2 regions of the Dorea sp. ICN-14282 genome follow, and region 1 is predicted to be linked to the other one. Evidence: a T-box and tRNA genes for the amino acid it is inferred to sense, from the RefSeq annotation. Region 1 holds a T-box; the other holds one or more tRNA genes.

Region 1 (4,812 bases):
CTAACTGCTCCCACACCTCTTCTGCGATATGTGGTGCAAATGGGGACAGAAGCACTGCCATCGTTGACAGCGTCTCTTCATCGATTCCGCCTTCTTTTTTCGCAATCTCAATGAGCTTGTTATTATGCTCCATGAATCCAGAGATTGCAGTATTCAGACTGAAGCTCTCCAGACGGATTGTAATATCCTTCACCAGTCTATGACGTTCTTTAATCATTTCTTTAGAAGCTTTTACGTTTGCTTCCTTGCTGTCCATAACAAGATTCCAGAATCTCTTTAAGAATCTGTTTACACCGTCAATTCCTCTGTCATCCCACTCTGCGTCTAACTCCGGCGGTCCTACGAATAATTCGTACATTCTTAAAGAATCGCATCCGTAATCTCTTACGAGGTCATCCGGAGATACGACATTTCCTTTGGATTTACTCATCTTAATTCCGTTTTTGCCTGTAATCATTCCCTGATTGAAGAGTTTCTGGAATGGCTCATCAAAATCGATTGCTCCGATATCACACAGGAACTTTGTATAGAAACGTGCATACAGAAGATGAAGTACCGCATGCTCTACACCACCGATATACATATCTACCGGAAGCATCTCATCTGCTTTTTCCTTGGAAACCAGTTCATCATTATTGTGATTGTCCACATAACGCAGGAAATACCAGGAAGATCCTGCCCACTGCGGCATTGTATTTGTCTCACGTTTTGCAGGCTGTCCACATACAGGACAAGTACAATTTACCCACTCATCAATAGCTGCAAGTGGAGATTCTCCGGTTCCTGTCGGCTCATAAGATTCTACGTCCGGAAGTTCCAGTGGAAGCTGATCTTCCGGTACCGGTACGTTTCCGCAGTGCGGGCAGTGAATGATCGGGATTGGTTCACCCCAGTAACGCTGGCGGGAGAATACCCAGTCACGCAGCTTGTAATTTACAGTTGCACGTCCAATACCACGTTCTTCGATAATATGTGGGGCTTCTTTTTTAAGGACTGCGGATTCCATTCCATTCCACTCACCGGAGTTAATCATGGTTCCAACTGCCTCTGTGTAAGCCTCTGTCATATTTTCAATTTCTTTTCCGTCTTTTGCAATAACCTGAACAATCGGAATGCCGAATTTCGTTGCAAATTCAAAGTCACGATCGTCGTGAGCCGGTACACACATGATTGCTCCGGTTCCGTAATCTGCAAGTACATAATCAGATAACCAGATCGGTGTCTTCTCTCCATTTAACGGGTTAATCGCATAGCTTCCTGTAAATACACCTGTCTTATCTTTATCCTGCAGACGATCTACATTTGACTTCATAGATGCGTCATAAATATATTTCTCAACAGCTTCTCTTGTCTCATCATTAGCAAGGCTTGCAGCCAGCTCATGTTCTGGAGCAAGTACCATGAAGGTTGCACCATATAAGGTATCTGGTCTGGTCGTATAGACCGTAATCTTCTCGTCCCGTCCATCTACCGGGAAGTCCACCTCTGCTCCATAAGATTTTCCAATCCAGTCGGACTGCATTTTCTTAACCTTTTCCGGCCAGTCAAGCTTATCAAGATCACTTAACAGACGCTCTGCGTAAGCAGTAATCTTTAACATCCACTGACGAAGATTTTTCTTCGTTACTTCTGCTCCGCAGCGCTCACATTTTCCGTTTACCACTTCTTCATTGGCAAGACCTGTTTTACAGGACGGACACCAGTTAATCGGGAACTCCTTCTCATATGCAAGACCTTCTTTAAACATCTTTACGAAGATCCACTGTGTCCACTTGTAGTAATTCGGATCTGTGGTGTTTACTTCGCGATCCCAGTCGTAAAGCGCTGCAATTTCATTAATCTGACGCTTGATATTCTTGATATTTTCCGCTGTAGAAATAGAAGGATGCACTCCCATCTTGATTGCATAGTTCTCAGCCGGAAGACCAAAAGCATCCCATCCCATCGGATGAATGATATAGTATCCCTGCTGTAATTTATATCTGCTCCACACATCAGAGATCACATATCCTCTCCAGTGTCCTACATGCAGACCATTTCCTGACGGATATGGAAACATGTCCAGACAGTAATATTTTTCTCTCTTGCTGCCATCTGCATTTTCCTTGACATTAACCGGGTTCTTCTCCCAGTTTTCACGCCATTTTTTCTCAATTGCCTTATGATTATAAGGGACTTTTGACATGATAAACTTCCTCTCTTTCTTCTTTCATAAAAATCATTTCATAAAAAAACAAAAGCCTTCACATCTCACAAGAGACGAAAAGGCTTATTTTCCGTGGTACCACTCTTCTTCATCCGCAGATTCCTCTGCAAATGCACTCATTGTTTCTATAACGGGAATTCCCGCCGACATCTATACATACACTTTCATTTTCCTCTTTAGAAAAGTAAAAAATCCCGTGTCCTTCAATACCGGAACTCCAAGGCGAGTTCAAAGTTTCCACCCGCTGCCTTGCACCATCCGGCAGTTCTCTGAACGGTTTCTCACTTCTACTGATCCTCTTCATCGCTTTTCTCATATACGTTACTTATTATAGGAAGAATCTTAAAATAAGTCAAGAGGTTTATCTTGGATTCTCATCCCACACATTTCCCCCCTTCATTTTCAAGTGCAAAATATATAATTTTTGTATTGTTTCCGTATATCTTTTAGTGTATAATAAACATAAGTTAATCGTACTGAGGGGGCTCAGTATAATATGATACATAAAGGAGAGTTTGCCATGGTAAATTTATTAACAGGTCCTAAGGGCAGCGGAAAGACACAACAAATGATTGAGCAGGCGAATGCTCAGGCTAAAAAATGTAATGGAAATGTAGTATTTATTAAGAAAACTCACCGTGACACAGCAAGTGTTACCTTCGACATTCGTACAGTATGTATGGATGATTTCCCGGCAATTGAAAATATTGACGAGTATATCGGATTTTTATATGGTATGTACAGTTCCAACCACGATATTGAATGCGTATTTATCGATGGTATTTTGAAACACGCGAATATTTCTCTCGAAAATATTCCTACTTTTATCGAAAGATTGAAAAAGATTTCTGCAGAATGCGGAATTGAATTTTATGTAAGCATCAGCGCAGACAAAGCTGATTTATCTGAAATCAACTCAGAAGGCTGCAACTATCTGAATTAAGAATAACAAAGGAAAATATCAGGCAGTCCCTTACGGGCTGCCTGTTTTATGGTAAAAAAATGAGTGGAATCAAAGACGCCAGAAAACGTCAAAAGAAAAAGAAACAAAAGAAACAACTCCGGGCTCTCATCTGCATTGTCGTGCCTCTCTTCCTCTGTCTGCTGTTGTTCTTCGGCATCCGAAGCATACTGTCAAAGCCAGACAAACAGCCGCCCAAGGAAACTACGCAATCCGTAGACGATAAAGAAAAGGTGGCTAAAAAGCCTGCCAAAAAGGAAAACAAAGAAAACAAAAAAAGCGACAAAACAAAATCTGTTAATACACCAAAACCCCAGGTTGAAAAGCTAAAGCTAGATAAAGAAACGCCAAAAGATTCCGATCAGGGGATTTCGATCACTATAAGTTCCATGGGAGACTGTACACTGGGAACAGATATCAACTTCAATCCCGCAACCAGCCTCAATGCCTACTACAATGCGCAGGGAGCAGATTACTTCTTCCAGTATGTCCGCCCCATATTAGAAAAGGATGATTTATCCATCGTCAATATGGAAGGAACCCTGACAACTGAAGAACAAAGGGAAGCCAAGACCTATGCTTTCAAGGCCGACCCTGAATATTCCAAAATCCTGTCCGGAAGTTCTGTTGAGGCAGCGAATCTTGCCAATAATCACAGCCATGATTACGGAAGCAAGAGTTACACCGACACCATCGAATTCTTGGAAAGTGACAATGTTGCAACCTTCGGATTTGAACGTGTCAAGTTAATAGAGTTAAAAGGTATTAAAATCGGTCTTACCGGTATCTATGAACTTGCAGATCATTTAGATAGAAAAGAACAGGTAAAGGAAAATATTTCCGCACTCAAAAAGGCGGGAGCTCAATTAATTATCGTCAATTTTCATTGGGGAAATGAACGGGAATACGTTCCCAATGAAATCCAGAAAGAGCTTGCTCATCTTGCGATTGACAAAGGCGCTGATCTAGTGATCGGTCATCATCCCCATGTTCTTCAGGGGATTGAAAAATACAAAGATCGTTATATTGCCTACAGTCTTGGCAATTTCTGCTTCGGTGGAAACTCCAATCCCGGAGACAAGGACACGATGATCTTTCAGCAGACCTTTACCTTAAAAGAAGGAAAACTGGAAAAAACGGATGATGTTAACATTATTCCTTGTTCACTTTCTACCGCCAGTGGATACAATGACTATTGTCCGATTCCATTGGAAGGCGATGAAAAACAGCGAGTTCTTGATAAAATTGAAGAATACAGCAATCAAATTCCTTAATCTCTTTCTAAAAAAAGAGTAGATCATCTCAACGAAACGATCCACTCTTTTTTGAGTTCAATTTTTATTTTTCTATCCTCTTTCTTTCACTACAACATATAGAGGAACTCATACAACATCACCACTGCCGGCATCGTAATAATGCAAAACAACACGGACATCACATTGATAACGCTTGCATACTGTTCATCCTTATGATAAATCTGTGAAAGCTGTGTAATCATAGCCGCTGCCGGCGCCGATGTAGCAATCAGAGAGACCATCAGAATATATTCTGCATCTTTGTGAATTCCCATGCGTCCCACCCATGCAAACACTGCTGCTGCCAAAACCGGCACCACAATAAGCCGCAGAAAACAAATCAGATAAGG
Region 2 (4,812 bases), 530 kb from region 1:
AAGTCCAATTCCGCCAATTCCGGCATCCTTTGCAAAAAGAGGAAGGACATCTTTGGTATCCTGAAAAATACAAGCGCCGATACAGGACGCATGTTCCCCTTCAGCAAAAATTCGCTCTGCCTCTTCTTTCTCCGTCACCACCCGGAAGTAATCCTCTACCTTGTTGGCTGGTGCCGTCACATCAAATCTTGCCAGCAGATTCTTAAACTGCAGTTTCTGAAAGTAAGCATAGGCCTCTTCCGTATAAATATTTCCAAGAAGCGCCTCCTCTATCTCAAATGGAAATTCTGCATTCACATGAATGGTCGCAAGCTCTTTACTCATCACGGCAAGATCCCAGTGCTCTAGCAACGCTTTGGACGCTCTTGGCGGTTTCAGTTCTTCCACATGCTCATATGCCGCTTCAATGGAATGGTATTCCGTAATAATCTTGGTAGCTGTCTTCTCTCCGATGCTCGGAACTCCCGGAATATTATCTGCGGTATCGCCCATCAGAGCCTTCAGATCAATAAATTCTGTCGGTGTCACCTGATATCTCGCTTTCACATCATCCGCGTAATAATCTTCCACTTCCGTTCGTCCCTGCTTCGTCTTGGGAATCCGAACCTTCACATGTTCTGTCGCTAGTTGAAGGAGATCCCGGTCTCCGGAAATAACTGACACATCCATCCCGGACTCCTCACACCGCTTCGACAGCGTACCGATCAAATCATCTGCTTCTAATCCCGCACACTCAACAGTCTTAATTCCCATCGCCTGCAGGACTTCTTTGATTACCGGAACCTGCTGACGCAGTTCCTCTGCCATCGGTTTTCTGGTTCCCTTATATTCCGCATACATTTCATGCCGAAATGTCGGGGCATGGACATCAAATGCCACCGTCAGATATTGCGGCTGTTCCTCTTCCAGAATCTTAAAGAGGATCGTCAAAAATCCGTAAACAGCGTTCGTGTGAAGACCATCTGCATTGGTCAGATCCGGCAGCCCATAAAATGCCCGGTTTAAGATACTATGTCCATCTATTAATACAATCTTATTTCTCATTTCTGGTTCTCCATCTGCAAAAAAATTTACATCTATCTTACTATACACCATCTAAACCTTTTTTTAAAGCTGTTATTCCTACAATATTTTTCCATCGACAAGTTTTATTTTGATTTACGTATTATAAAAAAAGAATAATAAAAAAAAGAGAAGACAATATCTAAAATATCATCTTCTCTCTATACTGCGGATGGTGGGACTTGAACCCACACGAGGTCGCCCCCGCAAGATTTTGAGTCTTGTGCGTCTGCCATTCCGCCACATCCGCATGTTGTCTTTCCGACAACATGTTAAATTATAACGGCTGTTTCCTATTTTGTCAACAGTTTTTTACCAATATCAAAACAATCAAATGTTGCAAAATAATCTGCCGGTGTCTCGGCTCTTCGAATCAGCTGCACACTTCCGTCTTCTTTCAAAAGAAGTTCTGCCGATTTTAACTTTCCATTGTAATTGTAACCCATAGAAAATCCGTGTGCACCCGTATCGTGAATCACCAGCAAATCTCCCGTATCAATCTTTGGAAGCATCCGGTCAATTGCAAACTTATCATTGTTCTCACAAAGAGATCCAACCACATCATACTTGTGGTCGCAGGCAGCCTTTTCTTTTCCCATAACCGTCACATGATGATAAGCTCCGTACATAGCCGGGCGCATCAGATTCACTGCACAGGCATCCACGCCAATGTATTCCTTGTGGGTGTGTTTCTGATGGATTGCTTTCGTCACCAGACATCCGTAAGGTCCCATCATATACCGTCCAAGCTCTGTATAAAGCGCCACGTCTCCCATTCCTGCCGGAACCAGCACTTCCTCATAGACTCTGCGCACACCATCTCCAATAGCCCGAATATCATTCGGTTCCTGATCCGGTGTATACGGAATTCCGATTCCTCCAGATAAGTTAATAAACTTAATATGGACACCAGTCTCCTTCTGAAGCTTCACCGCCAGTTCAAACAACACCTTCGCCAGCATCGGATAATACTCATTGGTCACTGTATTGCTCGCTAAGAACGCGTGAATTCCAAATTCCTTTGCCCCCTTTTCTTTCAGAATCTTAAACGCCTCGAATAACTGTTCTGTCGTCATTCCGTACTTGGAATCCCCCGGATTATCCATAATATCATTGCTGATCTTGAAAAGTCCGCCCGGATTGTAACGACAGCTGATGGTCTCCGGGATATGTCCAATCGTACGCTCCAGGAAATCAATATGGGTAAAATCATCCAGATTGATAATTGCTCCCAGCTGATCTGCATAGATAAATTCTTCCGGCGGTGTATCATTAGACGAGAACATAATATTCTCTCCGGTAATTCCCATCGCCTCAGATAACATCAGTTCTGTATAAGAAGAGCAGTCACAGCCGCAGCCATACTCACGCAAAATATCGATCAAAAACGGATTCGGCGTTGCCTTTACCGCAAAATATTCCTTGTACCCCTTATTCCAGGAAAATGCATCCCGCAGCGCTTTCATATTCTCACGAATCCCTTTCTCATCATAGAGATGAAACGGTGTCGGGTACTCTTTTACAATCTCCTCTAATTGTGCTTTCGTTACAAACGTCTCTTTTTTCATGATTTCTGTCTCTCCTCTCGTATCGATACAAGTTTAATCTCATTCGCAAGCGCTGTCTTATACAGCTCTACAAAATTCTCCTGACCGGAATACAGGCAGGTGTTTCTGCTTCCCTCTCCATATTCGCCCGTCAGCACATATTTGGAATCAGCAATCACTCCGATCTGCATTCCTCTTGCTTCTGCCACATAGACCTTTGCGTTATCAAAGGTTACCGGCTGATCTGTAATGATTACAACCTTTTTCCCCTGGCTCATCAGTGTCTCCAGTTCTCCCACCAATAGAAGAAGATAATTTCTGGTACAGCTTAGATACACCCGTTCTTCTACCTGCGCCAAAAGATTGCGCACTTTATTTAAAATGTGCTCCGCACCCTCTATGGTAATATACCCTTCCGCGTAAGTCCTTTCGGAAGGTACATGAGCCCGCAGCCATTTCTGAGATTCCTCCAGCTTACGGATACAGTTCCTGCAGAACTCCCGCAACGAAACAGGGACATATTTTCTGGTACTTCCCTCTTCCACCAGATAGGCCGCCCCTTTTTCCGTCATATTAGCAAGGGAATTGTAGGCATTGGAACGGGAAATTCCTGTCGCTTTAGCCACTTCATATCCTGTTACTTTTCCTTCTCTCAACATATACTGATAGATACTGGCTTCCTGTCGCGTCAACCCAAATTCCATCAGTCGTTCTACAAAAGATGTTTGTTCCATTGCTCCCCCTCCATTTCATAGTAGTTCTCACAGGGAACACTATACGAGAATTTTAGCTTCCTGTCAAGCCTTGATTGTTTTGCATCTCAGTCTCCTGCCATTCACAGCAAAAGAGTCTAGACTTTCGCTGTCCAGACTCTTTGTTTCTTCTATTTCCGCTCTCTTTTATTCAATTACTGCAATTCTCATAATGTTGCTGACGCCTTCTCTATGACTTCTGGTATTTGGAGAAGGAATTCCAGCCGTCAGTACAACAATGTCTCCGGACTCAGCCATCTGCTTTGCAACCACCAGGTCAATCGCGCCGTTGCAGATATCTTCCGTCGTGTTAAACTCAATGGATTTCAGCGGTCTTACGCCCCAATATATCTGCATTCTCCGAAGCGTCGCTTCATTTGGCGTCACTCCGATAATTCCCATCTTCGGCTTAAACTTCGATACAACCCGTGCTGTTGCGCCTGAAACAGACGGTGTAATAATGCAGTTTGCATCCAGATTATTCGCTGTTGCCACTGTTGCATGTCCAAGAGCGCTGGATGTGTTCTTCATACGATGGTCTTCTGCCTTACGAAGCAACAGATCATAATCTAAGTGTTCTTCTGTATTCTCTACAATATGTACCATCATCTGCAACGCTTCTACCGGATATTTACCCTGGGCCGTCTCACCGGAAAGCATCACCGCATCCGTTCCATCATAAACCGCATTGGCTACGTCTGTAACTTCCGCTCTGGTCGGGCGAGGATTACGGATCATAGAATCCAGCATCTGCGTCGCCGTAATAACCGGCTTATAGTTATCGTTACATTTCTGAATAATCAACTTCTGCAGGTATGGAACCTCTTCCGCCGGAATCTCCACACCCAAGTCGCCTCGCGCTACCATAATTCCGTCTGCGCAGCGAATAATCTCATCGATATTTTTGATTCCTTCTGCATTTTCAATCTTAGCAATAACCGGAATACACGGTGCTCCGCACTCTTTCAGGAAAGATTTGATCTCCAGAATACACTCCGCATTTCTAACAAAGGAAGCTGCAATAAAATCCACCTGCTGCTCTGCACCAAATCGGATATCCTCGCGGTCTTTCTGTGTAATTGCCGGAAGTCTTACCGGAACATTCGGAACATTGACCCCCTTCTTCTCTCCCAATTCTCCGCCATTAATTACAGTACATACAATTTCCGACTCCCGTTTTTCTTTTACTTCCAGTCCGATCAGACCATCATCAATCAAAATCGTGCTTCCAATCTGAACGTCCTCTACCAGTCCCTCATAGGTAATAGAAACCTTCTGTTCGTCTCCAATCACTGTCTCTGTCGTCAATGTAAAGAGACTTCCAGACTCCAACATAACCTTCTTTCCATCTTTAAGCGCTCCCGTACGAATCTCCGGTCCCTTGGTATCCAGAAGTATTGCAATTGGCTTCTTCTCCTCTTCCCGCACCTTTTTTAATAAATCCATACGCA

Evidence for each region. The T-box of region 1 lies ahead of leuS (leucine--tRNA ligase). A T-box ahead of a tRNA ligase gene usually reads a tRNA of that ligase, here a tRNA-Leu.
Region 2: it has a tRNA-Leu gene. The T-box ahead of leuS (leucine--tRNA ligase) is inferred to sense a tRNA for this amino acid. The anticodon was not compared.

The regions. Positions count from the first base shown of each region.
Region 1 is NZ_JBBKBH010000001.1:57,060-61,871, reverse strand. It holds gene leuS (leucine--tRNA ligase) at 1-2,185, opposite strand, end outside; T-box leader at 2,253-2,519, opposite strand; gene WKT00_RS00245 (hypothetical protein) at 2,727-3,149, shown strand; gene WKT00_RS00240 (CapA family protein) at 3,209-4,441, shown strand; gene WKT00_RS00235 (AEC family transporter) at 4,531-4,812, opposite strand, start outside.
Region 2 is NZ_JBBKBH010000001.1:589,985-594,796, forward strand. It holds gene polA (DNA polymerase I) at 1-1,044, opposite strand, end outside; tRNA gene WKT00_RS02855 (tRNA-Leu) at 1,230-1,312, opposite strand; gene WKT00_RS02860 (diaminopimelate decarboxylase family protein) at 1,356-2,630, opposite strand; gene WKT00_RS02865 (TrmB family transcriptional regulator) at 2,627-3,343, opposite strand; gene pyk (pyruvate kinase) at 3,509-4,812, opposite strand, start outside.